DNA from 2 places in the Microbulbifer zhoushanensis genome. Region 2 is predicted to be linked to the other one. Evidence: riboswitches for the same ligand, from Rfam matches in the RefSeq annotation. Region 2 holds a riboswitch; the other holds the start of a gene.
What was found. A riboswitch is a leader RNA that binds a small molecule or an ion and turns the genes downstream of it on or off. The one in region 2 is predicted to bind molybdenum cofactor.
Positions count from the first base shown of each region.

Region 1 (15,758 bases), on a different contig from region 2:
GCACCGCAGGCCCGCCGAACGGTTTCGCGCTTCCAGAACGGCGCCTCGGTCTTGAGCCGGTCCATGATGTACTGGCAAGCCGCGAACGCCGCCTGGCGGTGGGGGCTGGTGACCCCGACAAAGACGATTTCGTCATTCACCTGCATGGGACCTACCCGGTGGACCAGGTTAACCCGCCCCAGGGGCCAGCGCCCGCGTGCATCTGCGACGATAGCCCGCAGGCTTTTCTCCGTCATGCCGGGGTAATGCTCCAGGGCCAGGCCGCCGACCGCACTGCCGGCATTGAAATCCCGCACCGAGCCGACAAACATCGCGCAGGCGCCATCGGCCGTATTCGCCTGCTGCAGGGCCGCGTATTCGGCGGCCACATCGAGGGGGGCCTCGCGTACATCGATGCGGTCCATATCAGCCTCCGGTCACCGGGGGAAAGAAGGCCACCTCGTCACCGGCGGCGACGGCTGCGTCGCTGTCTGCCAGTTCCTGGTTCACCGCCACCCGGATAGCATCGTCATCCAGGTGTTCCCGCCACTGGGGATACTTCTCGCAGAGGACTGCGCACAGCGAGCGCACAGTGCCGGAAAAGTCCTCGAGCCGCAGTTCACCCATACCGAGCTGCTGCCGAAGTCGCGCGAAGAACAGAACCTTGATCATGTCGTTACTCCTGCATGCCTGCATCAGCGAGCTGCCAGTGGCCCCGCTTGCCGCCGGTTTTCTCTGCCAGCCGGGTGGGCCCGATGACCATCGCCGGATCCACCGCCTTGCACATGTCGTATATCGTCAGCGCCGCCACCGAGGCCGAGGTCAGCGCTTCCATTTCGACACCCGTACGCCCGGCCAGTCGGCAAAATGCGGAGATGTCTACCCGATGATCCTCCGGGCACAACTCGAACTCCACGGCCACCTTGGTCAGCGCCAGCGGATGGCACAGAGGAATCAGGTCCGCGGTGCGCTTGGCTGCCTGGATGCCGGCGATGCGCGCCACCGCCAGCACGTCCCCCTTGCGGTGGGCGCCCTCGCTCAACAGTGCAAATGCGTCCGCACTCATGGTTACGCTGCTTTGCGCCCGCGCACTGCGGTCGGTGATCTCCTTGGCCGTGACATCGACCATGCTGGCCTCGCCGCGCTCGTTCAGGTGGGTCAGGTGGCTCATGGCATTATCCCCGGGTCGCACAGTTCTGGCGCTGGAAATCCACGTGCGGCACGAAGTTGCACGGCCGGTGACGCGCGTCCAGCTGCTGCTCCAGTATGCCCTCCCAGGCGGTGCGGCAGGCGCCGGTGGAACCCGGCATGCAGCACACCAGGGTACGGTTGGCGAGCCCCGCCAGGGCCCGCGACTGGACCGTCGAGCTGCCGATATCCCCCAGGGAGATATGCCGGAACAGCTCGCCGAAACCGTCCACCGTTTTGTCGAACAGGGGCTGCAGTGCCTCCGGCGTGGAATCCCGCTCGGTGAAGCCGGTACCGCCAGTCACCAGGACCACCTGCACCTGCGGATCGGCGATCCACGCGGAAACCACCGCGCGCAGCTGGTAGACGTCATCCGGGATTATCCGCCGGTCGGCCAGCTGGTGACCGGCCCCCTGCAGAACCTCGCGCAGGTAACCGCCGGAGGTATCGGTCTCTTCGGTGCGGGTGTCCGAAACGGTCAGCACCGCGATATTGAGCGGGATGAATTCAGTGGAAGCGTGTCCGGCCATTGTTCAGTACTCTCTCGGAAAATTGGTATCGGGAATTTCTTTTCGGGCACCCGACTTCAGCCACTGGATGCACGAACCGGGCGCTGCCCGGCAGTGCGCTACCTGGCAGGGCGTAGTAGTCCGCCGGCGTATTGACGTTGTGGCACCAGTCGCCCGCGCCCGGCAGGGAAAGAGCCCCCAGGTGCCGCAGCAGCGCACCCACGGCATTGGGCGCATCCCCTTCCACCGCGCGCTGCAGGTAGGCCCGGCACCCGGTGTCCAGCGGCAGCCACAGCGGGAAGAAATAGTCGCCGAAGTAGCTGGCGCGGCCGCTCTCGACGCCGGCATGCAGCAAACGGGCTAGCGCTCCTGCCGGGAGCAGCGGCATGTCGACGGGGATCACCAGCGCCGCTGGCGCTTTGGTGGCACTGGCAACAGCGTGCAGTCCCCCCAGCGGTCCCCGGCCGGGGACCAGGTCGGGGACACCGCCGGGCCGGGCACCACTTACAACCACCTGGGCCAGGGGCAGCTCACGCAGCAGCGCACAGGCGTGGTCGAGGAAGGTGCGGTTACCGGCAGTGGGCAGCAGGGCCTTGTCCCGCCCCATGCGGCTGGAGCGCCCGCCCGCCAGCACCACGCCGATGCTCTGTTGTGTAGTTGCCATGTTCATCCCCCCAGCATTGCCAGGTTGCGGGTGGCGCCGGTCAGTCCGCGCTGCAGCTCGTGACCCGCGCTCTTGCCGCCAATCAGTTCACGGATATGGTCGGCCAGGGCCTCCGCATCGCCGGCGGCGATCTCCCGGCGCAGGTCGAAGCCCGCGTCGGCGAACAGGCACAGGTGCAGCTTGCCCTGCGCAGACATGCGCAGCCGGTTGCAGCTCGCGCAGAAATCACTGCTATAGGGGGTGATCAGGCCGACACGGCCGGCGTAATCCGGGTGGTAATACTCCCGGGCCGGACCCGCATCCCGAGCGCGCACCACCTGCTGCCAACCGTCCTGTACAAGTCGGGACTCAATATCTGTGCCAGAGACATGGTTGCTGGCAAAGAACTCACGGTTGTCGCCGGTGCGCATCAGTTCGATAAAGCGCAGGGTCACCGGCATCTGCCGGACCCAGTCCAGGAACTGGTCGAAACCGGCGAGGTTGTGCTGACGCAGGAGGACGGCATTGACCTTGGTCTGGATACCCAGCTCCAGGGCGCGGTCGATCCCGGCCAGGGCCTTCTCGAGGCGGTCGTGACCGGTAATCCGCTGGAATTGCGCGGGATCCAGGCTGTCCACGCTCACGTTCAACTGGTCGAGCCCGGCCGCATGCCAACCGTCTATCTGGGATGGCAGGCGATAGCCATTGGTGGTGATTGCCACGCGACGGATGCCATCGCAGTCATGCACTGCCGCAATGAGTGAGTCGAGGTCGCGGCGCAGGGAGGGCTCGCCGCCGGTGAGGCGCACCTTTTCGGTACCGAGCGAGGCAAAGGCGCGGACGACGGTGTCAACTTCCGCCACGGAGAGGGGGTTTTCACCCTCGAGCGATCGCCCACAGCCAATCCCGTCGGGCAGGCAGTAATTGCAGCGGAAGTTGCAGATGTCGGTCACGGACAGGCGCAGGTAATAAAACCGGCGGCCATAGCTATCTTGTAACATTAAACGCCTTTCCAAAGTCGGGAGGCCACCCGGTTTCCCGTGTGACCCTGGTGGCCTTTCCGGCCACGGTCCCGGCACCTTGCGGCTGAGGCCGTGTAGGCAGCGGGACTCGGTGTTTAAACTGTTGCCAGTGTACCAGCGCGACAGGTTTCTGCTTGGGGCAAAGGTGGTACTCCTCCCGGGGCAAGTACGTTTCGATAATCGACGATAGCGGGGTTCCGTACCCGGACGCCCGGGGGCAACAGTAAAAAAAGCCCCGACGCCTGGCCGGGGAAACGGTTTCCTGTTGTTATCAGAAGCTGGCGGTGAGCATCAGCCAGATTTTGTCAGTATCCACGCCGTACTCATCGGCACTGTAGGTCGCGTACTTCACCAGTGCGGAGAGCTGGTCATTGATCTTGCGGCCGTAGCTGACATCCCACTCTTCGCCATAATCCAGGGACGAGGCGTTAGCGCCAAAGTTGTGATAGGTCACTCCGAAATTTCCACCGGCGAGTTTCGCACTGGCCCCGACATACAAATCCTCGATCCCGTCGGCCGGTGTCGCCAGGAACTTGTCGGCGAAGCCCTGGAACTTGTGCAGGGTGGCAAGCGGCGTGGTGAAGGCCGCTCCGTCATCGCTGCCGAGCACCTCGTAGCCTATTTTCGGCTGCACCGGGCCGATGCTGGCGGCCACTTCGGCGAGGTAGTATTCCGCTCTGTACTCGAGGGTGCTGTCGCCGGTCTCGGACTGGGTGGCGTAGCTCAACCGGGTTGAGACAGGCCCGAATGCACCCTCGTACCGCACGCCGATAGTACGGCTCGAGGCGTTGACCACCGTGTCCAGGTCCAGCTCGTAGAGAAACGCCGTCAGCTTATGGGATTCGTTTACCGGGTAGGCGGCGTGAAGCAGCTGGATAGCGCCCCGGAAGTCGGAATTGACGCTGTCCTCGCCAAAAATCCGGTTGACGTTGTATATGTAGCTGTAATCGAGCTGGAAACTGTCAGGCTGGCCATACTGGAAACGGTAACCATCGTAAGTCTGCTCGTTCTGGCGCCAGCCCACCCCACCGACAAATCTCTGGTCATCGAGGTTGATGCGCTGCCGGCCGGCGGTGGCTATGGAGGACTTGCCGCGGTACTGCAGGTAGGCCTGGTTGACTTCAGTCCCGGAGGGATCAGCAACCACCGGGTAGAGGGCGTTGCCATTGGTAGTGGAATTGTAATCGCCATCGCCGATCACTGAGACATCATCAAATTCAAGCAGGCTGGAAAATCCGTGGTAAGCCGCACTCTCCCAGGTCAGGCGCGACCTGAGGGTGGAGGCGATGGCATTTTCCTCCAGGTTTTCCTGATCGACGCCCTCGACCCGGTAACGCAGGTTGAGCCCCACGCTTCCGGAACCCAGGGCGTCTGCCATCGAGGTCGCGCCGCTATCCTCCTCTGCCGCATGCACTGCCAGGCTGCTGCAAGCACCCAGAACTAGAACGCCCATTAATTTCGGTAGATATTGCGTATTCATCCGCTTTTCCTATGCGATTGGGTGATCGGGATCGGGAGCAAGTTACACCCCTTTGCGCACCGGGAAAATCCACCGCTTTTTCACCCCCTGAAATTTCCTACCACCCACTCGCCCCACCGGTTACCACCAAATCGGTAAGCGGAGTCATTCTACGGAAAGAGCCCCTCCGGTGCCGGTATCGTCGTGAAGGAAGTTATGCTGCCGCGCGAACTGCAGTCGTTGCTGATAACGCTCTCTCTGGATCGCCAGGTACATCACCACCATGCACAGTGCGAGCACTCCGTAGAGCAGCATAAAGGCCGCACTGTGAATACCCACTAAATCCTGCGCCATACCAAACATGACTGGTAGCGTGAAGCCGCCAAAGGCGCCGATAGTCGCCACGGTCCCCCCGACACTGCCCATATGCCCGGGAAAGTTGTCATGGAGCGCCTTGTATACCGAGGCGCGTCCGAAGCCCTGGGCTATACCGATCACCAGCAGCAGCAGGGTGAACAATTCGATACTCACTTCAATACTGAGCTCCACATCCCTTTCAACCCCATGGATTGTCATGCTGGTCGGCGGGTAGCTCAGGAAGAACAGGCATACCAGGCAGGTCCAGAAGACACTCCAGTTCACCGTGCGGGCACCGTAGCGGTCGGCAAACCAGCCTCCCAGCGCCCGCACAGAACTCGACAGGGCCACGAACACCAGGGTCAGGGCCATGGCAGTGGTCAGGGATACCTCGTAGACAGAAAGGTAGTAGTGCGGCAGCCACAGCAGCAATGCCAGGAAACTACCAAACACAAAGTAGTAATAAAGCCCGTAACGCCAGACCCTCAGTTGGCGCAACGGCTGCAATTGCTGCGCCAGGTTGCTCGCCCGCCGGCGCTGCATATAGCGGGTCTCCTCCGGTGCGGCCACTGCGAACAGGACTACCATCACCAGCAGGCCCATCCCATAAAGCGGGCCTATCCAGTCTCGCCCGGCCCAGCTCTCTATGGCCGGGGCCAGCGCCAGGGTAATCGCCGCGCCGGCGTTACCGGCACCAAAGATACCCATGGCTGTTCCCTGCTGCCTGCGCTCGAACCAGGGATTGATATAGCGAATGCCCAGCACGAAAGAGACACCGGAAATCCCCAGCCACAGGCCGGCGAGCAGATGCCCCGGAAAAGTGCTGATGGTCGGCAGCAGGACCAGCACCGGTAGCAGCAACAGCATCTGGACCAGGATCAGTTTCTTTGCGGAAAAACGCTCCACCAGCAGCCCGGCCGGGAACCTCAGTAACGCCCCGGTGAAAATCGGGGCCGCAAGCAGCACGCCGAACTCGGTCGCCGAGAGCTGGAACTGCTCCCGCAACTCGACACCGAGAACGGCATAGAGGATCCATACCGAGAAATTGGCCGCAAACATGGCCGTGGCGAGAACAAGTACGCGTCCCGCCAGTTGCTGTGAGTATTGCATTACCGGGCTCCGTTGTTTTCCCCATTTTACGGCAACTGTTTCCCGGCCTGCGTATTTCCGGGGGGCGATCTGCAGTGTTACCTCCAAAAATATCCTGCAAATGGAAGAGGCAAGCACTGCTACCACCTTGGTGGTAAAACAGCGCCCGCTCGCGTTGTTTACCGGCGAGACGCCCTAGCCCATAGGGGTAAGTTATCGGAAAATTGCCCGGATTTTCCCGCGTGCCTACCCCCTTTGTCCGCTTCCTCTCTGGCACCACTCCCATACCATCGGGGCCAGACCCACTTAACCAACGATTCCCGTCACGCCGGAGATATAACCATGAGTGAATCGAGCGGCCTCAATCTACTGAATTGGGGCGATCCCAAGATAAAAACACTGCACATTACCTGGTTCGCGTTTTTCCTGAGCTTCGTGGTGTGGTTCTCCCACGCACCGTTGTTGGTCTTCATCAAGGAGGCCTTCGACCTCTCCAGCCAACAGGTCAAGGCCCTGCTCATCCTTAACGTGGCACTCACGATTCCCGCCCGCATTATTATCGGCATGCTCGTCGACAAATTCGGGCCGCGGCATGTTTACAGTGGCCTGCTGATAATCTCGTCACTGATCTGCCTCGGTTTCGCCACGGCAGACAGTTATGAATCACTGGCACTGTTCCGCTTCCTGCTCGGCTTTGTCGGTGCCGGTTTTGTTATCGGTATCCGCATGGTGGGTGAATGGTTCCCCGCCAGGCAGGTGGGCCTTGCCGAGGGCATCTATGGGGGCTGGGGCAACTTCGGCTCCGCCGCCGGCGCTATGAGCCTGCCGACTATCGCGCTACTGTTTGGCGGTGACGACGGCTGGCGCTACGCGCTGGGCCTGACCGGGATAATCGCCGGTACTTACGGCTTCATCTATTACCACATTGCCCGCAATACACCGAAAGGCTCTACCTACTTCAAGCCGAAAAAGAGCGGTGGCCTAGAAGTGACCAGTATGCGGGACCTCTACTTTTATCTGCTGATGAACGTGCCCATGTACCTGGCACTGGGCGCGCTGGCCTATAAACTCTCCCCCGCCGGGGTGGCACTGCTGAGCCAGCAGGCCACTTATGCCATGTGGGGACTGCTGGCGGTGCTGTTTGCGCTGCAGACCAGGATGATCTGGCACGTGAACAGCGAACACCTTAAAGATGGTGTACCGGAGCTGGAGAAATACAGTTTCAAGCAGGTGGCCATTCTCGACCTGGCCTACTTCGTCACCTTCGGCTCCGAACTGGCGGTGGTCTCCATGCTGCCGCTGTTTTTTCTCGAGACGTTCGAGGGCCTGAGCCCGGTCAAGGCGGGCCTGCTGGCTTCCGGCTTCGCGTTCATGAATCTTGTGGCGCGGCCCACCGGCGGCTATTTCAGTGACAAGATCGGCCGCCGTCGCAGCCTGATGTTCCTGGTAGGCGGCCTGGCCGTCGGCTACCTGGTGCTGAGCCAGATCCACGGTGGCTGGTGGATTCCCGCCGCGGTGGCGGCCACCATGATGTGCTCCTTCTTCGTACAGGCCGGTGAGGGTGCCGTATTCGCCATCGTGCCCCTGGTGAAGCGCCGCATGACCGGGCAGATCGCGGGGATGGCCGGTGCCTATGGTAACGTGGGGGCCGTCACCTTCCTTACCGTCCTGTCCTTTGTCAGCTACAGCCAGTTCTTCCTGGTCATTGCTGGCGCAGCCGCGGTGATCTTTTTTGCCTGCGCCTTCCTCGACGAGCCTAAAGGCAAGATTGCGGAAGTACTGCCCGATGGCACCGTGCAGCTGATCAGTGTGGAATAACCCGGGCAATTGCCGGACAGGGAAGCGGCCTGCGGGCCGTTTTCCTGTCTCCGGGGTACAGCCGTCCCAACCGCTGGCAGTTGCGGTCTGGACACCGGCACCCCACCCCGGCACAGTAACCTTCTGGCCGCCAGGAAAGAGACATGAATGCACCAACCGCCCCATTGCCAGCGGAAGTCTCCAGCGCCCCGGTCCTGTCTTCCGGCCTGTGTAGCACTGCTGGACCCAAGCCCCAGAACGAGGATGCGGGTGTTTTTCACTGGCCCGCCAGCCCGCACCTGCAACAGTACCTGGGTGCGGTGGCCGCCGTCGCGGATGGCGTAAGCTCAGCCGAGGCAGGCGCCCTCGCCAGCAGCACGGCGACGCAGCAGTTCGTGGAGGATTACTTCCGTACACCCGATACCTGGTCCGCGGCCCATGCCGGGCAGAAAATCCTCGCCTCCATCAACAGCAAGCTCTATCGCAAGAGCCACGAGTTTGCCCAGGAGGAAAAGGGCTTTCTCTGCACTTTCTCGGCGGTGGTGTTCAAATCCCGCAGTGCGCACTATTTCCATATCGGTGACAGCCGCATCTACCACCTGCGCCAGAAGCAGCTGAAGTGCCTGACCCGCGATCACACGGTGGTGCTGTCCCATCGGCGCCGGATGCTGGCGCGGGCGTTGGGCATGGATACCGGCCTGCAGGTGGATTACGGGCGGGTGGAACTGGAGCGTGGCGATTGTTTCCTCATTACCAGCGACGGGGTCCACGACTTTGTGGATGCGGAGTTTATCCGCACACTGCTCGCGAACACGGACCTGACCGAACAGCAGAAGGCCGAGACGCTGGTCAGGGCCGCGGAGGAAAATGGCAGCGACGATAACCTCACCGCGTTGGTCGTGCGGGTCAGGTCGGTGCCGGAAACCACACTGGATGACTACAGTCGCCAGCTCACCCGGCTGCCTTTTCCGCCACCGCTGGAGCCGGGCATGATCCTGGACGGCTACCGGGTGGAGCGGGAAATCTTTTCCTCCCAGCGCAGCCAGCTCTACCTGGTGAATGATACCGCCTCCGGCGAGGCACTGGTGATGAAGACGCCCTCGATCAACTATGAGGACGACATCCACTATATCGACCGCTTCATCCAGGAGGAGTGGATCGGCCTGCGGATCCAGAACGATCACGTGGTGGAAGTGCACCGTCAACAGCGGCCGCGCACAGTCCTTTACTACCTGATGGAATACGTGGACGGCCGCACGCTGGAAAACTGGATGACGAAAAACCGCTTTCCGAAACCGGCCGAGGCCTTCCGTATTATCCGCGAGGTCGCCGCGGGACTGGCTGCATTCCACCAGCAGGAAACCATTCACCAGGACCTGAAGCCCGCCAACATCATGCTCGACCGTGCAGGGCGCGCAAAAATCGTGGATTTCGGCTCGGTCTATATTGCCGGCAGCGCCGAAGTCTTCCGGCCGCTGGAACATCCCGGCGCCCTGGGCACCGCCTCTTATTCAGACCCGCACTATATTCTCGGGCGCAACACCGGTATCCAGGGCGATATCTATGCGCTGGCCACCATTGCCTACGAGTTGTTCACCGGGGAGCTGCCCTATGGCGAGGGCATCAACGAGTGCCGCTCGCTGGCCGATTACGAGCAGCTGCGTTACCGCCCCGCGGCGACGTTTAACCCCGTGGTGCCAATCTGGTTCGATCGCACACTGGAACGGGGCTGCAGCATCGATCTCGAGGAGCGCTACCACACCCTGGACGCCTTCATCACCGACCTGGGCACCCCCAACCCGGATTACCTGCGGGACGACCCGAGCGATCAGCAGGGCCAGAACGCCTCCATGTTCTGGAAATTGCTGTGCGGACTCTGGGCCATCACCCTGCTGGCACTGCTCGCCCTGTTTTCGTCCGGCAATTGACCGGCCGCTATATTCCGGCCGCCGCGGGCAGAAGGGGTAGTGGGTCCCTGGACAGATATTCCCCGGCTTGTTCACCGGGCAAACAGAAAGCGTAATAACCGTTGAATTGACCGCCTTACCACTACCCCGAAAGGGGTAGAGACGGCCTCGCCTGTAAGTAGCCGTGCAGCCACCCCGCCACTCAGCTCCTCTTGTACCGAGACATAGAACACCATATGTTGTGCCTAGCAAAAACGCAGGCACAACATGTAGATGATAAAAATCAAGTTAGCTCGGTAGCCACCGTGGTGGCATACCGACAACTTCACCAGCCAGGAGGCCCCATGTCCGCATCCACAACCGTCACCCCAGAAGCCAGCGCCGCCGGCGCCGTGCCCAGTGGCCGCATTCCGCCCGGCCTGCTGGTGCGGAAGCGCGATGGCCGCTCCACCGCGTTCGATAGCCGCCGCATCCACAGCGCCATTTTGCGGGCCGGGCAGGCAAGCAGTGACTTTGACGCGGACGAGGCCGACCTGCTGACGGCACAGGTTTGCAAGGTGATTGGCCATCGCTGTGACGGTAGCGCGCCGCTGGATATCGAGGAAATCCAGAATATCGTCGAGCAGGTACTGATCAGCAACAACCACCTGGATACTGCCCGGGGCTACATCGCCCACCGGAGCCGCCATCAGCAGTTGCGCGAGGACCGCCGCACCCTGCTGGATGTGAGCGCCTCTGTCGACGAGTACCTGCAGCGCGAGGACTGGCGCGTGGCAGCCAATGCCAACCAGGGCTATTCCCTGGGTGGCCTGATCCTTAACAGCGCCGGCAAGATGATCGCCAATTACTGGCTCAACCACGTCTACGACCCGGAAATCGGTGCGGCGCACCGGGATGGTGATATCCATATCCACGACCTCGACATGCTGGCCGGCTATTGCGCTGGCTGGTCCCTGCGCACGCTGCTGCAGGAAGGCCTCAACGGCGTGCCGGGCAAGGTGGAGTCCGGGCCGCCCGCACATCTGTCCAGCGCGGTGGGGCAGATCGTCAACTTCCTCGGCACGCTGCAGAACGAGTGGGCCGGTGCACAGGCATTCAGCTCTTTCGACACCTACCTGGCGCCCTTTATCCGCAAGGACGGGCTCGGCTACAGAGAAGTCCGCCAGTGTATGCAGGAACTGATCTTCAACCTCAACGTGCCGTCCCGCTGGGGCACGCAGACACCGTTTACCAACCTCACCTTCGACTGGGTCTGCCCGGAGGACCTGCGCGAGCAGGTGCCCGTCATCGCCGGTGAGGAAATGCCCTTTACCTACGGTGAGCTGCAGGAAGAGATGGACCTGATCAACCGCGCCTATATCGAGGTAATGAGTACCGGCGATGCGCGCGGCCGGGTATTCACCTTCCCCATCCCCACCTACAACATCGCGCCCGATTTCCCCTGGCACAGTGACAACGCCGAGCGGCTGTTCGCCATGACGGCGCGCTACGGCCTGCCCTACTTCCAGAATTTCATCAATTCCGACCTGAGCCCGAACATGGTGCGCTCCATGTGCTGCCGGCTGCAGCTCGACCTGAGGGAGCTGCTCAAGCGTGGCAACGGGCTGTTCGGCTCCGCCGAGCAGACCGGCTCGCTCGGCGTGGTGACGGTCAACTGCGCGCGCCTGGGCTACCTGCACCGGGGAGATGAAGCGGGCCTGATGGCCGCCCTGGATCGCCTGCTGGAACTGGCGCGCAACTCGCTGGAACTCAAGCGCAAGGTCATCCAGCGCCACATGGACGCGGGCCTATTCCCCTATTCCAAGCGCTACCTGGGAACCCTGCGCAACCACTTCTCCACCATCGGCGTGAATGGCATCAACGAGATGCTGCGCAACTTCAGCGGCGACCGCGACAGCATCGTCACCGAAGAGGGCCAGCGCATGGCGGAGCGCCTGCTGGACCATATCCGCGCGCGCATGACCGAGTTCCAGGAGCAGACGGGCCACCTCTACAACCTCGAGGCGACACCCGCGGAGGGCACCACCTACCGCTTCGCCCGCGAGGACAGGAAGCGCTACCCGGATATCCTCCAGGCCGGCAGCGATGAAGCCCCCTACTACACCAATTCGTCGCAATTGCCAGTGGGCTTTACCGACGATCCGTTCGAGGCGCTCGCGCGGCAGGAGTCACTGCAGTCGCGTTATACCGGCGGCACCGTGCTGCACCTGTACCTGGGCGAGGAACTGCCGGACGCCGACAGCTGCCGCCGGCTGGTGCGGCGGGCGCTGCAAAACTACCGCCTGCCCTACATCACCGTTACACCGACATTCTCGATATGCCCGGTACACGGCTACCTGAGCGGCGAGCACCCGTTCTGCCCGCGCTGTGATGAGGAGCTGCTGGCGAAAAAACAGTGCGGCAAAGAACAGAGCGGTAAGCAACAGTGCGGGGCGCCCGCGTAAGGAACACATCCCGCATACTGGAGACAGTGACACCCGAGAAGAAAGAAAGGAGAGCTATCATGCAAGACCATACCAACCTGCTCAACGATGAAGAACGCACCCCCTGTGAAATCTGGAGCCGGGTGATGGGTTATCACCGGCCGGTGTCCTTCTGGAATCCGGGCAAGCAGTCGGAGCATCGCGAACGCCAGTACTTCGTCGCTGACAACGGGAAAACACCCGCAACGGGTACTGCAACAGTGGCCATTAATCCGTGAGTGAGTCCCTGCGGGTCGGTGGCTTTACGCCCTTTACCGCCATCGACTACCCGGGGGCCCTGGCAGCCGTGGTGTTCTGCCAGGGCTGCCCGTGGCGCTGCCGCTACTGCCACAACAGTGAGCTGCTGCCCGCCCGGGCGCCGACGCCGTATCGCTGGAGCAAACTGCTGGCGTTTCTTCGCGGGCGCAGCGGGCTGCTGGATGCCGTGGTGTTTTCCGGCGGCGAGCCCACCGCGCAGCGGGCACTGGAAAGCGCGATGACGCAGGTGCGGGAGCTGGGGTTCAAGGTGGGACTGCACACCGCCGGCATGTACCCGCGGCGACTGCAGGGACTGCTGCCGCATCTCGACTGGGTGGGCCTCGATATCAAGGCATTACCTGAAAATTATCCCGCTATCACCGGCGTGGAAAAAAGCGGGGCCACCTCCTGGGACAGCGCCCGGTTGCTCGCCGAGGCAGGCATCCCACTGCAGGTGCGCCTCACCCGGCACCCGCAGCTTACCAGTGATGCCGAACTCGATGAGGTAAGGCGAAGGCTTGCCGACCTGGGAATCTCCGACCTGGTGGTGCAGGGTTGCAATACCGAACGCTGCCTGGACCAGGAGCTGCGACTGCCCCACTGAGCGGGGAACCGCCAGCGGCGACAAAACCTGCCCGGGAGTGTTTCTGCTCCCGGGCAATTAATTGCTCCCGGCAGCTGCACTGCTGTATTGGCAACCGGAAACTATCGGTGACGGCAGGGGTGGTACTACCGCCGTCAATTGACGGGAATATCTAGCGGGTCAACTGCCAGGTGACCGCCCGGCGGATCGGCGTAAAGTGATTACTCACCCGGAGTACAGCCTTGCGCAGCAGCCGTGCCGGGGCGCGGTCATCGGTAAAGAGCCCGACGACGCGATTGGTGCCCTCGTATACCGGCCATGACTCGAGCCTGTGCGCCAGCTGGTAGCGGCCCAGCGCACGCCGCAGGGCCTGGTCGGAGTCTAGACCGGCTACCCTGCGCAACTGGCGCGCCAGTGACTCCGCGCTGGCCAGGCCGAGATTGAAACCGTGAGCGGTAACCGGATGCATACCCACGGCGGCATCGCCAATCAGCGCAAACCGCTCGGCGCAGAATTGTTGCGAGTACACCGCCACCAGCGGGTAACAGTGCCTCTCGCCCTCGCATTTTACTGCGCCCGGTGCGAACCCGGCCTCCCGCGCCACATGTGCGGCGAAGCCGCACTCTGACAACCCCATCAATTCATTACTGCGACTCGACGGCACCGTCACCACCGCCGACGAGACTTGCGGATCGGCGAGTGGCAACAGCGCCAGCGTGGAGCCGTACCGGAAGCACTCACGCGCAACACCTTTATGGGGTTCGCCGATGCGCACGCGGCCAACGATCGCCGAGCGACCGAAGTCCCGCATATCCGCGCCGATACCGGCCATGCGGCGGGTTTCCGAGAAACGGCTGTCGGCCGCCACCACCAGCGGCACCTGCAGGGAGTCGCCGTCGCTGAGCGTAACTTCACGGTAACCGCCTTTCAGCCCGAGACCGCTTACCGTGGTGCAATCCTGCCACCGGACATTGGCCTGCTGCGCCACCACTTCATACAGCACGCGCCGGATGGCTGCATTCGCCACTATGTACCCCAGCGGTCCCCGCCCACGGTCGTCAAACTGCAGGCAGTAGGGCGAGGTGCCGCTGACCACCTGTGCCTCAGCCAACTCGCTGATCTCCTCCTTGCGCAGCCGCTGCCAGGCGCCCAGCTTTTGTAGCAGGCGCACCGACTTGTGTGTGAGGGCGATCTCCCGGCCATCGTCGGCAGGTTCTGCCAGCGAGGTACGGGACTGGCGCTCAACCAGTGTCAGCCGGTAGCCACTGTGGGCGAGGAACGCGGCAAAGGCCAGGGCCGCCGGCCCGGCACCAACCACGGCGATATCCGTTGCCTGCATGCACTTCTCCTCAGGCCGGCGCGCCGGTCTCCTCCGACGCGATGGCGAAATGGTAAATTTCGGGAATCAGGCTGCGGTCGTCCATGCGCACCCCCAGGTCGCGGATCAGACCGTCGCGAATATCGTAGATCCAGCCGTGCAGGCTCAGTTTCTGGCCCCGCTCCCAGGCGTGCTGGACGATCTTGGTCCGGGCCAGGTTCTGCACCTGCGCCCTGACGTTCAGCTCACACAGCCGCGCCGTGCGCGCCGCCTCGTCGAGCCCCTCCAGTTCCTGGCGGTGCATTGCGTAGACATCCTTGATATGTCTCAGCCAGTTATCCACCAGCCCGCATTCGCTGTGCCCGAGAGCAGCCTGTACACCGCCGCAGCAGTAGTGGCCGCAGACCACCACGTGTTCCACCTTCAGCACCTCCACCGCGTACTGCAACACCGACAGGCAGTTGAAGTCCGTGTGCACCACCACGTTGGCGATATTGCGATGCACAAACAGCTCGCCCGGCGCCATGCCGACGATCTCGTTGGCGGGCACGCGCGAATCAGAGCAACCAATCCACAGGTACTTCGGTGTCTGCTGGCGGCTGAGGCGCAGGAAAAACTCCGGGTCCTCTTCGGTGCGATCACTTGCCCAGGCACGGTTCTGGCGGAATATCTGCTCTATCTCTGCCATCTCAGGCTGCCCTCCCGTCCAGCAGGTCGATGCCGCCGATCTCAGCAGAGGCCACCAGCTGCTGCAGGTAGGCGCCAGTATTGGCCCGGCGCGCGCGCTCCTGCAGGAAATCGCTGATCCTGTCAGCGACATAATCGAACTCGAGGGGACGGCCCGGCTCGCTGTGTTCCACATAGATGAGGTGCAGGCCATACTCGGTTTCCACCGGTTCCTGCACCAGGCCCTGCCCCTGGCGGAAAACCGCTTCCTCGAAAGGTGCCACGGTATCGCCGCGGCTTACCTGCCCCAGGCTGCCGCCCGATTCGCTGGAGGAGCACTCCGATGCAGCCTTCGCCAGGTCGGCAAAGGTCACCAGCGGGTCGCTGGATTCCTGCACCTGGCGCAGCAGGTCGGCTGCCGAAGCCCGCGCCTGTTCCCGCGCCGCTTCGTCGTCGGGATCCGCGGCCAGCAGGATATGGCGGACTTCGGCCAGCGGCTCTGAGCGGAACCTTTGCCGGTT
Region 1 is NZ_JAJSAO010000006.1:352,398-368,155, forward strand. It holds gene moaE (molybdopterin synthase catalytic subunit MoaE) at 1-404, opposite strand, end outside; gene moaD (molybdopterin converting factor subunit 1) at 406-651, opposite strand; gene moaC (cyclic pyranopterin monophosphate synthase MoaC) at 656-1,150, opposite strand; gene moaB (molybdenum cofactor biosynthesis protein B) at 1,155-1,697, opposite strand; gene mobA (molybdenum cofactor guanylyltransferase) at 1,675-2,340, opposite strand; gene moaA (GTP 3',8-cyclase MoaA) at 2,343-3,320, opposite strand; molybdenum cofactor riboswitch at 3,309-3,447, opposite strand; gene LVD10_RS14600 (alginate export family protein) at 3,613-4,821, opposite strand; gene LVD10_RS14605 (MFS transporter) at 4,966-6,267, opposite strand; gene LVD10_RS14610 (NarK family nitrate/nitrite MFS transporter) at 6,589-8,064, shown strand; gene LVD10_RS14615 (bifunctional protein-serine/threonine kinase/phosphatase) at 8,208-9,971, shown strand; gene LVD10_RS14620 (ribonucleoside triphosphate reductase) at 10,295-12,394, shown strand; gene nrdD (anaerobic ribonucleoside-triphosphate reductase) at 12,454-12,651, shown strand; gene LVD10_RS14630 (anaerobic ribonucleoside-triphosphate reductase activating protein) at 12,648-13,274, shown strand; gene ubiM (5-demethoxyubiquinol-8 5-hydroxylase UbiM) at 13,426-14,592, opposite strand; gene can (carbonate dehydratase) at 14,603-15,259, opposite strand; gene LVD10_RS14645 (peptidylprolyl isomerase) at 15,261-15,758, opposite strand, start outside.
Region 1: linked by a shared signal. The riboswitch ahead of moaA (GTP 3',8-cyclase MoaA) and the one ahead of moaA (GTP 3',8-cyclase MoaA) in region 2 are both predicted to bind molybdenum cofactor.

Region 2 (15,758 bases):
GCGGTACTGGTCGATCCTGCCCAGCGCCAGGTCGTCGGCGCTGCGGCCGGCAAAATATTCAGACAGGTGCACGCGATCGTAGGCCGGTCGTGGCTCGGCGCAGAAGACGGTGACCTCGAACAGTGCGTTCTCGGGGCGCGCAGCCAGCTGCTCAAGGAAATGGTGGCCCACCATTCCGTTGCCGATAACGATTAGTTTTTGCTTAGCCCGCGGTTCAACCATGTGAGTTCCTGCCGTGTTGTCTCTGAATGATCCGGCAGGGTGGGGCGGGGAGGGTGGTGTAGGCACGGCCTCTACCCCTTCTGCCGAAGGGTACAGGCGCCGTTGCCTCGTAAGGGATTTTCTGTATTGGTGTAATCAGGGATTCAAGGATTGTGCCAAACGCGTCTCACCGGTTTATGCGGGTTTGCCGCTGCTGCCTGTGACTGGTGTGCGGCAAGCTGGTGCAGGGGCGGCCGGGTTGCACCGTGTTGGTGCCGGCAGGGTGTTGCGCAAGGTTTTGTTCCGGTTTGTCACTGCAGGAAATGCAGCAGGTGCGAGAGCAGTAACAGCAGTGCTACGAGCTGCCAGAACAGCAGCGGGTTGCGCTCCATCAGTGGCGCGCTGTCCGCGTGGGTGAACTCGGGGTTGGGTGTGTGCAGGTCGTGGACAAACTCCGACAGGGCCGCGTAGCGATGACGGGGGTTGGGATGGCAGGCCCTCTGCAGGGCCCTGTCGATCCACAACGGTAACTCCGGGCGGTGATTCCTGGCTGGCCGATAGTGGAGCGCGCTGTAGTTGTGCAGCCGGTAAAGCCGGTCGCCTGCTCGCTCGCGATAGGGATAATGGCCAGTGAGCAACTCATAGGTGATTACCCCGAGGGAAAAAATGTCTGATCGGTGACTGGCGGCATCGCCGAGAAAGTATTCGGGAGCAATATAATTCTTGCTTCCCGGGACCCGGTCGCTGCGATGGTGCAGGTGCTCCCTGAGTCCTGCCGCATTTGCGCCGCCCAGGTCGACCAGCTTCAGGCGTCCGTCGGCGGAGATCATGATGTTCTCGGGTTTCAGGTCGCCGTGGATAATCTCCATCCGTTGCAATCGTCGCAGTGCACTGACCAGTTGCTGCACCAGTTCCCGCACCTGCTCGATTGGCGGCGCCGGGTTCAGTTCCAGCCACTGGCGCAGGCTCTGGCCCTCGACATATTCCATCACGTGGTAGAGGAACTGTTGAGACGCCGGTGGGGCATAGATGCGCACGATACCCGGGTGATCCAGCCGCCTGCCGGTCCATTCCTCGGCAATAAAGTTCTCTATGTAGGCCGGGTCATCAATAAAATTGGCCGACGGTGTCTTGATGACACGCAGGGCACCACTGCCGGTATCGCGGGCCAGGTAGAGCTGGCTGCGGGCACTGGCGTGCAGCTCCTGCAGGACCAGGAAACCATCGAGCCGGTTGCCGGGGCGCAGGTCCGGGGGGAAGGGCAGCCTGTCGCGCTGCCCCAGCAGGTCCTCGCTTTCCGGTTCCGGGCACACCCGGACACGGACCACAGCTGCGCTCAGGTTGTCTTCCGAACCGGCAGCGAGCGCCGCGTCCAGAAGTGCCCGGGCGGGGTCGTCGGTCTGTGCTCGCAGTATTGTCGCGATGCGCGCCGGGGCCAGGTAGTCGTGCACCCCGTCGCTGCAGACCAGGAAGATATCGCCCTGCTCCAGCTGCTCACAGCGGTAGTCCACCTCAATATGGGCGTCCATACCCAGGGCGCGGGCCAGGAAGGTGCGGTTGCGTCCTAAAGCTCGGCTGTGGTCACAAGTAAGGCAATCCAGGGTGTCGCCGCGCAACCGGTAGATACGGGAGTCGCCGATATGGATCAGGTGGGCACTGGCGCCCTTGAAAATCACGCAGGAAAATGTGGTCAGCCAGCCCTGGCGGAGTTCCCGGCTGCCGCCGCCCTGGCGGTAGAGCCAGCTGTTCAGTGCGTGCAGCACCCGCGCGGCCGCCTGTTTGACGGACCAGGTTTCGGGCGTGCTGTAGTAGTCGGACAGGAACCCACTGATCGCCGCGCGCGCCGCCTCACCGCCGGCTTCGGCACTGGCAACCCCGTCTGCGACCGCTGCCAGGGCTCCGCGGAACAGGCGTGCGGAGCCACTGGGCGCACAGACCGCACATGCATCATCGTTATGGACCCGCCGTCCGGCACAGGAAGCGCTGGTCATGACCAGCGCTTCCTGCCGCCTGTCATCCGCCCTGGCTCGGCTGTCTGTGCCTTGCGGGACGTGCGTGTCGGTCGCGGAAGGCATGGTATTCAGGTCACATCGATCAGTGAGACGCTGCCATCCGGCAGCACTTCCGCCATCTGCCCCTGCGGTTCCTCCATCAGCAGGAGCACGGCAAAGCCCACCAGCGCGGTGGCGGCAATCACCAGGAAGAAGGCCTCGTAGGAAACCAGGCTCAATACCGTCAGGTAAAACACTGCCCCCACATTGCCGTAAGCGCCTGTCATGCCGGCAATCTGCCCGGTAAGGCGCCGCTGGATCAGGGGCACCACGGCGAAGACCGCACCCTCACCGGCCTGCACGAAAAAGGAACAGCCCATGGCGGCGGCCACGGCCAGTAGCAGTGGCCAGGTGCTGTCGATCTGGCTCATCGCCAGGTAACCCGCCATCAGGCCCAGTACCAGGACCTGGAGCGTGGCCCGGCGACCGAACCTGTCACTGAAAAGGCCGCCCACCGGGCGGGACACCAGGTTCATGAAGGCGTATCCGGAGGCCAGCAGCCCGGCCCGCACCGGGTCGAGGCTGAAGGTTTCGGAAAAAAACAGCGGTAGCATGGAGACTACCGCCAACTCAGAGCCAAAGGTGGCGAAATAGAGCAGGTTGAGGATCGCGACCTGCTTGAACTGGTATCGATGCGCGGGCGCCGGTGGTGTCTGCAGTACCTCGCGGTTGATTTCCCAGCAGCGGCGGGCGTCCAGGACATAGAGGAGTACCAGCGCCGTATAGACCAGGCTGGCCCAGGTTCCGTCCAGCAAGGCTACCCCCGCGGGGGATAGCTTCCAGGTGAGCAGGGCCAGGGCGGCGTACAGCGGCAGTTTCATCACCAGCAGCAGGGCAAAGTCGCCGCGGCTGGTGACCTCCATGCCGCCCATCCTGCGCGGCTTGAAGTAAGTCGATCCCTTGGGGGTGTCGGTCACACTGCGGTAGTACACAAAGCTGTATCCCAGCGCGAGTACGCCGGTGAGGCCGATTGCGTAGCGCCAGCCATCATCACCGCCGAACAGGAGGGCAATCGTGGGCAGGGTTATGGCTGCCGCCGCCGAGCCGAAATTACCCCAGCCGCCGTAGATTCCCTCAGCCGTGCCCAGCTGTCGGGCCGGGAACCATTCGGAAACCATGCGGATCCCCACCACAAAGCCAGCGCCGATAAAACCGAGGAGCAGGCGGCCCAGGGCCGCCTGTACGAAGCTGTCAGCGAGGGCGAAAATAAAACAGGGAATGCTGCCAACTGCCAGCAGTATGGAGTAGGTCAAGCGTGGGCCATAGCGGTCGGTGAGCATTCCGATCACGATACGCGCGGGAATGGTCAGTGCCACGTTCAGTATCAGCAGCGTCTTTACCTGCCCGGGGCTTAACGACAGGCTGTCGGAGATTGCCATCAGCAGGGGCGCGTGGTTAAACCAGGCAAAAAAACTGATGAAAAATGCCACCCAGGTGAGGTGGAGAATCCGTATATTCCCGCGGAATGAAAACAGGTTCAGTGATTGGCTGGACATGGTTGCTTCCTCTTATCGCTGTGCAATGCGGGCATGCCGGTCGATATCCTCTGGTCTCGATGGCACACCGCGCGCGGCCGCGGGCATAAAAAAAGCCCACGGGTGCAGCCTTGGCTGCGGCCGGTGGACTTCGTTGTCCAGGTTTCTAGTTTTCTCTGTGAGCGGCATTCGCCGCTTTAATTTCCTGGTGCCGGTGCAATTTGCCGGGCACGCTGTCCGGGTTCAGTGCTTGCCGAGATAATCCAGCACCTGCTGGTACAGCTCCTCGCGGAAAGCCCCGGCAGCTTGCGGGGACACCGGTGAGAACTTGCCGCATAGCTCCAGCAGTTGCGTTGCCTTTTCCCGGGTCGGGCGCCCGCAGTCGCTGTCGGTGTGCGCAAACAGGTGCCAGCCGGGATTGGCTGCCGGGGGCTGGCCATGTTGACAGTGCAGCTGGTCATTCAGTGAGGGGGCCAGGCTGTCGGCATCCAGGTCCAGGTAGTGTTGTTGCGCGAGCAGCGCCACCGCATCACGTCGCTGGGCGCGGTCGCCAAGCCAGGTGCAGGCCTGCAGCAATGCGGCGCGCAGGGCCAGGTGCGTCTGTGGGTGCCTGGTGTGCCAGCCCGCAGTAACGGCAAGCACTTTCTCCGGCATGGCCGGCAGCAGGGCATTGCAGGCTGCCACGATTACGCCCAGTCCCCGTTGTGCGGCAATGGTGTTCCAGGGTTCACCCACGCAGTAACCATCGATATCACCCCGCTGCAGTGCCGTTACCATCTGTTCCGGCGGCAGGATATGTAGCTGCAGGTCCCGGTCGGGATCGATACCGGCCAGGCGTAGCCAGTGGCGCAGCTGTAGCGTGTGGCTGGAGTGGGGATAAACCGTCGCCAGTTTCAGTGGCGGGGCCGACGCGGGCTGTGCATGCAGGTAGTCCCGCAGTGCCGCACCGGTGGTGCTGCTATCGCCCCCACCGTTGCCCAGTCCGAGTGACTCGAAAAGGTTCTGCGAAAGCGTAATGGCGTTGCCGTTGCAACTCAGGATCAGGCCGGTCAGTAGTTGCTCCTCGCACTGGGGCAGGGCCTGTGACAGGGTCAGCGGCATGGGGGCGAGCATGGCTGCACCATCGGCGACGCCGCTGATCAGGCGATCACGCAGAGTCGCCCAGGAGGTTTCCCGCTGCAGTTCCACTGTCAGGCCAAACCGGGCAAAAAATCCCTCCTCCTGCGCTACTACCAGCGGCGCGCTGTCGGTCAGCCGCAGGTACAGCAGTTTGATATGTCGCTTTTCCAGGTGCAGTGGTGAGGCTGGGGTCATGACTGGGACTGTAAGTGGTTAATGATCTGTTCCGCCACCGCGAGCATGGTGGAGTTGCTGTTCATGGCCAGGTTGCGCAGGGTCTTGTGAGCCGCCTGTTCATCGAGGTTTTTCCTTGCCATCAGCAGGCCCTTGGCACGCTCGATGGTCTTGCGTTCATGCAGTTGTTGCTGGGTCCGCTCCAGGGATGCGCGCAACTGCTGGTAGCTGCGAAACTGCGCCATGGCGATCTCGATCGCCGGTGTCACGCGTTCGGCACTCAGTCCCTCGGCCATATAGGCACTGACTCCGGCCTCCACAGCACTGGTAATAAAGTCAGCGCCCCCGCGGGCGGAGAACATGGCCACCGGGGTGGGGTTCTGTCGATTGATGATCGACAGGCTCTCCAGGATATCCCGGTCTGGTGACTCAATATCGATCAGGACAATATCCGGACGATGGTTATCCACCTGTTGCAGCAGGCCGGCAGCACTATTCAGGTGCACGAGCAGGCGGTAACCGGCAGCGCGGAGCTGCCGGCAGACCATTTCTGCTCGTTCTGGCTGGTCGTCGACCAGCATGATGCCAAGGGGGTCGTTCATTGGACCTGCTGTTGTCTCACCGTCTTGTCGCTTGAGTCTTTCTGGTTCCGGGTGTCACTGGTTAAATCGGTGCAAGCGCAGTGCCAGACCGCACCGGCTGTTACTGCGGGAGGCTGGGCCGGGCAGGCACCCACAAAAAAGCCCGGCGATAAATCCTGTTATCGCCGGGCCCCGTTGCCTGTGGTATTGGCAATCAAGAATCATACCAATTAGGGCAAAGCACTAAATGCCATGGTCCGTGCGTGAAGCCCCGTGCTATTTTGGGTATTGGCCCGGGGCAGTTTGCGCCGTTTTGGTGCCAGCCTGCCTGCAAAGTGTTTTTTTGGTGCGAGCCGTCCGGTATGGCGCGTGCGGTGACCCGGGAGTGGGCACTCGCAGATGCGCGCCGGGGATACCGTAACAGGCAAGTTCGCTTTGTGCGGGTATTGGGGCGCCACTCGGCTGGCCGGGCCTGGCCGATCTATGGCATAAAGCTTGCGTGCTATGGATCGGGTGGCTGCCTGTGGAATTGCCGGCACCCCGTGAATTCGCCGGGAGAGGTAAATCGAAGAAACCGGATATTTCCTTTTGTTGGGAATATTTACTTCGGGAGCGCCTTTTCCGGAAACAGAAACAATCCTGACAGGAGAGAGCGTCCCGAGCAGGACAATAAAACCACTGATACCGATCACAAACACCGAGCCCGTTTCCCTAAGTCCGGCCCAGCCCATGAGTACCGGGGCTGGATAGGGGAGTCGGGCCGTGGCCACCAGTTGGCGGAACTTCCACACTGGCCGGGCCACCAGGGTCGGCGGAGAAATCCTCCGGCCTCCCGAGAGCCTGCAATCCCTGCGGGCTCGCTGACTTGGAAAGGCGTTTGATGCTTACAGACAACCATGGGCGCAGGTTCTATTACCTGCGGCTGTCCGTCACAGATGTCTGCAACTTCCGTTGCGACTATTGCCTGCCCGAAGGGTACCAGGCGACGGACAATTCCCCCCACCTGGGCACTGCGGAGATATCGACCGTGGTGCGCGCGTTTGCCAGCCTCGGTACGCAGAAAGTGCGGCTGACCGGGGGTGAGCCCTCCCTGCGTGCAGACCTCCCGGAAATCATTGCCGCCACCAAGGCCACCCCGGGTATCCGCCGGGTCGCGGTGACCAGCAACGGCTACAAGCTGCCACGGGTGATCGGCCAGTGGTGTGACGCCGGCCTCGACCAGCTGAATATCAGCATCGACACGCTGGACCCGGCGGAGTTTGCCGATTTTACCGGGCATGACTGCCTGCCGAGGGTACTGCGCGGTATCGAGCAGGCCCGGGCGCTGGGGCTTGAAGTAAAGGTGAACGCCATGTTGCTGCAGGGCGGCGCCGACCGGCGCCTGCGTGAGTTCCTGGGCTGGCTGCGGCATACGCCGGTGACATTGCGGTTTATCGAGTTGATGCGCACCGGTGACAATCGCGAGTTTTTTGCCAGCAACCATATTCGTGGTGACGCCGTGGAGCGGGAACTGGTGCGGGATGGCTGGCAACTGGTAGAGCGGCCACGGGATGCCGGGCCTGCCCGCGAATATCGTCACCCGGATTACCTCGGCCGTATCGGTTTTATTACCCCGTATAGCGAAGATTTCTGCGATAGCTGCAATCGGCTGCGGGTGTCCGCCCAGGGCCGCCTGCACCTGTGCCTGTTCGCCGAGCACGGCATTGACCTCTATCCCGAAATTGCTGCCGGCGACAGTGCTGCCCTTGCGGAGAGGATCCGCCGGGAAATCGGTGCCAAGGAACCGAGCCACTACCTGCAGCAGGAACAGGTCGGCGCAACCCGTAACCTGTCAATGCTGGGGGGCTGATCGTGGCCGATACACGTACCAGTATTATCTGCCCCGTGGTGCTGGCTGGCGGAGGGTCCCGTCGCATGGGGCAGGACAAGGCGGCGATGGTGCTGCCCGGCGGAGAAACGCTGTTAGAGCGTGCGGTGGGGCATCTGGAGGAGTTGCGCCGGCAGTTTCCCGCTCGCTGGCTGGCTACCAGGGTCAGTGGGGCAGCCTGGGGCGGGGTGGCGGATATCGGTTCGTCGCGGGGACCGGTCAGTGGGCTGCATGCGATTGCCGAGGATCTGGCCGGGGTGCTGGAACCGGCCGCTGGGGGCGCGGGACCGCCGGCAATCCTCGCTGTCCCCGTCGACATGCCGCTGTTGACAGTGGCCCCGCTGGCAGCCCTGTGCCGTGCAGGTGTTGGGAACGGTGCCCGTGCACTCTGTTATGAGCGCCTGTGGCTGCCGCTGTGGCTGCGCCTCGACGATAACGCCCGGGATTACCTGCGGGATGTCTCCGCCGGCCGGGGGGACGCCTCCCTGCGACAGCTGGTTCACCAGCTCGGCGGTACAGAGTTACCGGTGGGGGAGAGTGGCTGGCAAATGAATGTTAATTGCCCGGCTGAATTCAGCCGGCTGCTGCGTATCCTGGGATCTCCGCAAACAGGGATCCCCGGCCGTGGGCGAGAATTACAGGAGAGTATCCATGACTGATCACACCAACGAAACTACCGCAACGGTACCCGTGCCGCTCAATGTGGCAGTGCTGACCGTATCTGATACCCGCACCGGGGACACGGATACCTCGGGCCAGTACCTGGCCGAGGTACTGCGCGCCGCAGGCCATAACCTGATGGAGCGAAAGATCGTCCCGGATGATGTCTACCAGTTGCGGGCCCAGGTTTCCCTGTGGATAGCGGATCCCGCCGTCCAGGTGGTGCTAACCACTGGTGGTACCGGTTTCAGTGGTCGCGACTCCACCCCGGAGGCCCTGCAGCCGTTGTTCGACAAGCAGGTTGAGGGGTTCGGGGAACTGTTCCGTGCAGTGTCGCTGCAGGAGATCGGTTCCTCCACAATCCAGTCCCGCGCACTGGCGGGCCTGGCCAATAACACACTGGTGTGCTGTGTGCCTGGTTCCACCGGTGCCTGCCGTACCGCGTGGGAGCAGATACTCTGCCAGCAGCTGGATTCCAATTTCCGGCCCTGCAACTTTGTAACGCACCTGCAGCGAGGGTAAGCGCATGGAATTGACGCACCTGAACCAGCGCGGTGAAGCCAGCATGGTCGACGTCACTGACAAGTCGGTAACCGACCGGGGCGCCCGTGCCGCTGCAGAAGTACGCATGAGTGAGGCGGCCTTTCGGCAGCTGGCGGAGGGTAATAACCGCAAGGGTGACGTGCTCTCGGTGGCACGCATTGCCGGCATCCAGGCGGCGAAAAAAACCGCCGACCTGATTCCCCTGTGTCATCCGCTGGCGCTGAGCAAGGTCCAGGTGGAGTTTGCGTTGGACCCGGATCATTGCTCTGTCCGTATCCGCAGCTTCTGCCGGCTGGCGGGGCGCACCGGGGTGGAAATGGAAGCCCTGACCGCAGCATCGATGGCGGCACTGACCATTTATGATATGTGCAAAGCGGTCGATCCGGCCATTGCCATCGGCAATATCCACCTGCTGGAGAAATCCGGGGGCAAACATGGACACTGGACGTCACCACAGGGTGATGCGGAACCCGGACTGGCAACCGCGGAGGAGCACTGGTGATTCGCATACTTTTTTTTGCCAGCCTGCGGGAAGAGCTGGGTTGCGAGCAGCTGGAGCTTCCCGTGGCTGGCATGGGTGACATCAGCCAGGTCAGGGCAGCCCTGCAGCAGCGCGGGGAAAAGTGGGCGGTCGCGCTCGGCCGCGGGAACCTGCAGGTGGCCCTCAACCAGGCCCTGGCCGGGGACTCGAGCACGGTGAAAGCCGGGGACGAAGTGGCTTTCTTCCCACCGGTGACCGGGGGGTGACGGTGTCGGTTGAAGTCAGGGTACAGGAGCACGAATTTGATACCGGCGCCGAGTTCGGGCTCTTGCGTGCGGACAATCACAGTGACGGCGCCACGACGATATTCGTCGGTTCGGTGCGTGATTTCACCAGCGGGGACCCGGTCACGGCACTGGCACTGGAGTACTACCCGGGAATGACGGAGAAGGTACTGGCGGATATCGGGCAGCGTGCGCTGGAACGCTGGTCCCTGGGGCGGGTGCGGATCCTGCATCGGGTGGGCCAACTGGTTCCCGGTGACGATATTGTATTTGTGGGGGTGACCGCCCCCCACCGCCAGTCGGCCCTGGATGCATGTGGCTATATCATCGACCTGCTAAAGACCGAAGCACCTTTCTGGAAAAAGGAAAGTGGCAGCGGTAGGGCGCGGTGGGTGGAATCTCGTGCCAGTGATCACGAGGCCCTGGAGAAGTGGCGCTGACAAATTGGCTGTAATGGAATGGCAAGAAATGATAGAAAGCTCGCCAATGGCACCTGAATGTGAGGCTACCGTTGCGTCGTAAATGACGCCATTTCTGCAGCAAAGAAAGCGGCGGGTATATTTTCCCAGCCAGTTTTTCAACCTTAGGAATAATCGCTATACCCTTGTTGACTGGGGAAAATACCGCTTTTGCCAGTAGGGTAGAGGCGATTATGGCGTTGAATATCAATTGCAATGATTGATTCTGGTAGTGGTTTTTCCCATAACCCTTTTTTTATGGCCACTATTGATCCCGTTGATACCGGGCTTCAGTCTCTTTTGTTTTCATAAATTTCCCCCCGTGGTTAGAATCGATTCCAGCGATGTCCCCAGGCAGGCCATTTGGTTACCCATGGAACTGCATTTCGTGTGTGCCACGGCGAGCCAGCTGGTCGACCTGGTGTTTTCATAACAATGACAGAGGGAGTAACGCGTTGATCATAGCCATACCAAAAGAATCCGCTCCGGGGGAGGCGCGGGTTGCGGCCACGCCGGAGAGCGTGCGGCGCATGCAGGATCTGGGTTTTTCCGTCGTTATCGAGAAAGGGGCTGGCGCTGCCGCAAGCTTTGCAGACGAAGCTTACCGGGAGGCTGGTGCGGAAATCCGTGAGGACGCCGCGGCCTGCCTGAAAGATGCGGGCCTGGTGTTCAAGGTCCAGGCGCCCACCGATGAAGAAATAGAGTTGATTCCCTCTGGCGCTACCCTGGTCGCATTCCTCAAGCCGGCTCAGAGTGAAGAGTTGCTGGAGAAGCTTGCGGCAAAGAATATCAATGCCCTGGCGGTGGAGTCGGTACCGCGTATCTCCCGCGCGCAGAAAATGGATGCGCTGAGCTCCATGGCAAATATCGCCGGTTACCGGGCTGTGATCGAGGCGGCGCATAACTTCGGGCGCTTCTTTACCGGCCAGATCACCGCTGCCGGTAAAATCCCGCCGGCCAAGGTGCTGGTGATCGGTGCCGGTGTCGCGGGCCTGTCCGCGATTGGTACCGCCAAAAGTATGGGCGCCATGGTCCGTGCGTTCGATACCCGTGCAGAAGTGCGCGAGCAGGTAGAATCCATGGGTGCCGATTTCCTTACTGTGGAGATCGAAGAGGAGGGTTCTGGCCAGGGTGGCTATGCCAAGGAAATGTCCCAGGCATTTATCGATGCCGAGATGGCCCTGTTCCGTGAGCAGGCGAAAGAAGTGGATATTGTTATCACCACCGCCCTGATCCCGGGCAAGCCGGCACCGAAATTATGGCTGGCGGACATGGTCGACAGCATGCCGGAGGGCTCTGTCGTGGTGGACCTCGCCGCGGAAATGGGTGGCAACTGCGATTACACCGAAAAAGACGAAAAGGTGGTGAAAAGCGGTGTAACCATCATCGGTTACACCAACCTGCCGAGCCGGGCCGCCACCCAGTCCTCAAAGCTTTACTCCACCAACCTGACCCACCTGCTGGCTGAGCTGGCGCCAGAGAAGGATGGCGAGATCAATATCGATTTCGAGGATGAAGTGATTCGCGGTGCCACGGTGGTTCGCGAAGGGGAAATTACCTGGCCACCACCCGCTCCCAAGGTTTCTGTGCAGCCCAAGCCTGCCCCGGAAAAGTCCGCGGAAGCCGCACCGAAACCGGAAGCCAAGGCGCCGAAGAAAACGTCGCCGCTGTCGATCCTGGCCTTCTGGGCCATTGCCGGGGCCCTGCTGCTCTGGCTTGGTCGGGTGGCTCCAGCTGACTTTGTCTCGCACTTTACGGTTTTTGTGCTGGCCATTTTCGTCGGCTGGCAGGTGATCTGGAATGTTACCCATGCCCTGCACACACCCCTGATGAGTGTTACCAATGCCATTTCCGGCATTGTCGTTGTCGGTGCGCTGTTGCAGGTGGGGGCTACGGGCTCGGGCCTGGTGACATTGCTGGCGTTCGTTGCAGTGCTCGTGGCCAGCATCAATATCTTTGGTGGGTTCTTTGTTACCTACCGCATGCTGAAAATGTTTCGGCGTTAACTGGAGAGGAGAATAACAATGAACGGTATGATTTCGATGGCGTATCTCTTCTCCGCGGTGATGTTTATTCTCAGTCTCGGCGGGCTGTCCAGTCACGAGACCGCGCGGCGGGGCAATATCTACGGCATGGTGGGTATGGCGGTGGCAATCATTGCCACTATCGCGGGTATCGTCTCCGGCGCCTACTGGATGGTGGCTATTGCCATGGCCGTCGGCGCGGTGATCGGTATCTTCCTGGCGCGGCGAGTGGCCATGACCCAGATGCCGCAGATGGTGGCATTGCTGCACAGCTTCGTGGGCCTGGCCGCGGTACTGATCGGCTGGGGAGGCTTCCTGGACCCGCGCCTGAACCTGACTGGTGCCGAGCACATCGTGCACAACACCGAGATCTTCCTGGGGATCTTTATCGGTGCGATTACCCTCACCGGTTCACTGGTGGCATTCGGCAAGCTGCAGGGAATCGTCAGCGGCAAGCCGCTGATGCTGCCGGCGCGGCACTGGCTCAACCTGGCGGCAATACTGGCCTGCCTGTTCCTCGGCTGGCTGTTTATTCCCGCAGACCTGGGTGCCGGCACTGTCCTTAACCTGCTGATCATGACGGCCATTGCCCTGCTGCTGGGTATCCACCTGATCGCGGCGATCGGTGGCGCGGATATGCCGGTGGTGATCTCGATGCTCAACAGCTATTCCGGCTGGGCTGCGGCTGCCACCGGTTTTATGCTGAGCAATGACCTGTTAATCGTGGTGGGCGCGCTGGTCGGCTCCTCCGGTGCCATCCTCAGTTACATCATGTGCCGGGGAATGAACCGCTCCTTTATCAGTGTGATCCTGGGTGGTTTCGGCTCTGACGGCGGTGAAGTGGGCGATGGCGAGGTCGACGGTGAAGTGGTAGAGACCAGCTTCGATGAAGTGGCGGATGACCTGGATGCGGCAGACAGCATTATTATCGTTCCGGGCTTTGGCATGGCCGTGGCCCATGCGCAGCAGGCGGTCAGTGACCTGACTGAAAAGCTGCGGCAGAAGGGCAAGACTGTTCGTTTCGGCATCCACCCTGTGGCGGGGCGCCTGCCCGGTCATATGAACGTACTGCTGGCAGAGGCCAACGTGCCGTATGACATCGTCCTGGAAATGGATGAAATCAATGGCGACTTTCCCGATACCGATCTGGTGCTGGTAATCGGCGCCAATGACACGGTGAACCCGGATGCGGTGGAAAAGCCCGGCTCGCCGATTGCCGGCATGCCAGTACTGGAGTGCTGGAAGGCGGGCAAAGTGGTAATTCTGAAACGTTCCATGGCCTCGGGTTATGCCGGGGTGGCCAATCCGCTGTTCTACAAGGAAAATGCCCGTATGCTGTTTGGCGATGCGAAAGACAGCCTGCAGACGGTACTGGGCAAGCTTTCCAGCTGATTCCAGGTGAACGGGTGGCTCTGCCACCCGGCTGGCAGAAAAACTGAGCGAACAACAATAATGCAATTCTCCAACGCCCCCTCGCTGGCCGGCCTGTCCCGGTCACTTCTTTTCAGCCTGGCCTGCCTGGCCGGCGGTTGCAGTGGCGGTGGGGGAGGGGGTTCCTCTTCCCCCGGGCCGGCCGCGGTCGATGGCGGAAGTGATGATGGCAGCACCTGGGAGCCCGGAGTCTTCCTGCCTGCCGACACTTATGCCAGCCGCTGTGAGTCGCCCCGGGCCGGCAGTGACTTCCCGGATGTCCAGGGTACGGCGCTGGATGAGAAGAACTGGCTGCGCTCCTGGAGCAACGACCTGTACCTGTGGTACGACGAGATCGAGGACCGTGACCCGGCCGACTTCGGCGTGCTGGAGTACTTCGACCTGCTCGTTACCAATGAGGTGACCGACAGTGGTGCCCGAAAGGATAACTTTCATTTTTACCTGTCCACCGAGGAGTGGGTAGCGCAGTCCCAGTCGGGTGTCTTCCTGGGCTATGGCCTGCAGTGGGCCGTACTGGAATCGCGTCCTCCGCGGGAGGTGTTGATCGCCTATACGGAGCAGGAGGGACAACCGGCAGGCGCCGAGCGTGGTGCCCGGGTGCTGGAGGTTGACGGTGTCGACCTGGTTAACGCCGATGACGATGCCGGTATCGAGGCGCTGAATGCCGGCCTGTTTCCGGAGAATGCCGGTGAGGAGCACGACTTCACGCTCGAGTATGTGGACGGTAGCGTGCAAACCATCACCCTGACCGCGGGCGCCTACGCGACGGATCCGGTGCAGTTCGTAAAGGTGGAAGAGGCGGCGCTGGGGCGCAAGGTCGGCTATTTGCTGTTCAATGACCATATCGCTATCGCCGAGAAGCAGCTGGTTGAGGCGGTGGAATACCTGGACGCCCAGGCTGTCGACGAGTTGGTTCTGGACCTGCGCTACAACGGCGGTGGCCTGCTTACCATGGCGAGCCAGCTGGCCTACATGATCGCCGGGGAAGTGCCCACGACCGGCATGACGTTCGAGCAGATGGTGTTCAACGACAAGCACCCGGAGATCAACCCGGTCTCCGGCCAGCCCCTGGATCCGCTGCCATTCATCGATGTCACCGGCAGCGGCGGTGAGCTGCCCCAGGGGCAGCCACTTCCGTCCCTGGACCTTCCGCGAGTGTATGTCCTTACCGGTGGCGCCACCTGTTCAGCCAGTGAGGCGATTATCAATGGGCTGCGAGGTGTGGATGTCCAGGTGGTGCAGATCGGCGAGCGGACCTGCGGCAAGCCCTATGGCTTCTACCCCACTGATAACTGCGGTACCACCTACTTCACCATCCAGTTCACCGGCGTGAACGCCAAGGGGTTTGGCGAGTACTCGGATGGCTTCGTCCCCAATGGTTCCGGCAGTGCCGGCGTGACGGGATGCACCGTTGCCGATGATTTTGCCAGCCCGCTGGGCGACCCCTCTGAGGCGCGCTTCGCCACTGCCCTCAATTACATCGAGACCGGTAGCTGCAGTGGAAGCCTCGCGTCTGGTACTTCCAGTGTGGTGAGCCAGGATGTGCGACTGCAGGGATCCGGCGGCCAGAGCGTCTTCAAGTCCATGTGGCGGGAAAACCGTATTCTGGGGGGGATGTGATGATGTGCCTCCTCTCCTCACGGCTCTCCCTGGCCGGCCTGCTGCTGGTGGCTGGGATAACCGGCTGCAATTCCTCCCCGGCCCAGGGTGGTGACGTGCCGGCGGTGCGCACGGGGATAAGCGAGGCTGGTAACGCCGAGTTACAGCGGGCGGTGAGTGAGGCCCTGGGCGGGGTGCCGGTGACGCTGTCGGAAACTGCATTTACCGACAGCAGCCTGCTGGTCATCGAGCGCAATCCGCCGCGGAGCCTGGACCAGCCCCATCTCGGTGGGCGCGAAATGTCTCAGCCTGTCCGATTCCGGTTGTCGCTGGGAGATGGCCACTGCTGGCTGCAGCGCCTGCCCGGGGGCGACCGCCGCCAGCTGGCGGCGGTCAATTGTGTGCCCGAGGAGCCGGCCCGGTAGGAAGGGGGAATCAGCGGAGCAGGTTCGAGGTGCGGGCCTTGGGTTTCTCGGCCGCCCGGAAGATCAGTGCGATCTTGCCAATCTCCTGCACCAGTTCTGCGCCACTCTGCTGGCAGAGCTCGGTGATGACCTGGTGGCGGAGGTCGCGGTCAGCCACCATCAACTTGACCTTGATCAGCTCGTGATCCTCCAGGGCCCGGTTGATCTCTTCCATCACGCCTTCACTCAGTCCCTTGCCGGCGACGGTCACGACCGGCTTGAGGTTGTGGCCAAGGCTGCGCAGGGATTTTTTACGCTCGGCAGTTAAAGGCATACAATACTCCATTACCACTGGGTATCCATTCTGGATACCGATTGTAGGAGCGGCCCCGGGCCGCGATCGGTG
Region 2 is NZ_JAJSAO010000003.1:29,150-44,907, reverse strand. It holds gene nirB (nitrite reductase large subunit NirB) at 1-222, opposite strand, end outside; gene LVD10_RS06455 (bifunctional protein-serine/threonine kinase/phosphatase) at 513-2,192, opposite strand; gene LVD10_RS06450 (NarK family nitrate/nitrite MFS transporter) at 2,282-3,748, opposite strand; gene LVD10_RS06445 (CmpA/NrtA family ABC transporter substrate-binding protein) at 3,971-5,041, opposite strand; gene LVD10_RS06440 (ANTAR domain-containing response regulator) at 5,038-5,622, opposite strand; molybdenum cofactor riboswitch at 6,285-6,493, shown strand; gene moaA (GTP 3',8-cyclase MoaA) at 6,482-7,450, shown strand; gene mobA (molybdenum cofactor guanylyltransferase) at 7,453-8,127, shown strand; gene moaB (molybdenum cofactor biosynthesis protein B) at 8,120-8,650, shown strand; gene moaC (cyclic pyranopterin monophosphate synthase MoaC) at 8,655-9,173, shown strand; gene moaD (molybdopterin converting factor subunit 1) at 9,170-9,418, shown strand; gene moaE (molybdopterin synthase catalytic subunit MoaE) at 9,421-9,876, shown strand; gene LVD10_RS06405 (Re/Si-specific NAD(P)(+) transhydrogenase subunit alpha) at 10,350-11,900, shown strand; gene pntB (Re/Si-specific NAD(P)(+) transhydrogenase subunit beta) at 11,919-13,310, shown strand; gene LVD10_RS06395 (S41 family peptidase) at 13,371-14,969, shown strand; gene LVD10_RS06390 (hypothetical protein) at 14,969-15,373, shown strand; gene yhbY (ribosome assembly RNA-binding protein YhbY) at 15,384-15,686, opposite strand.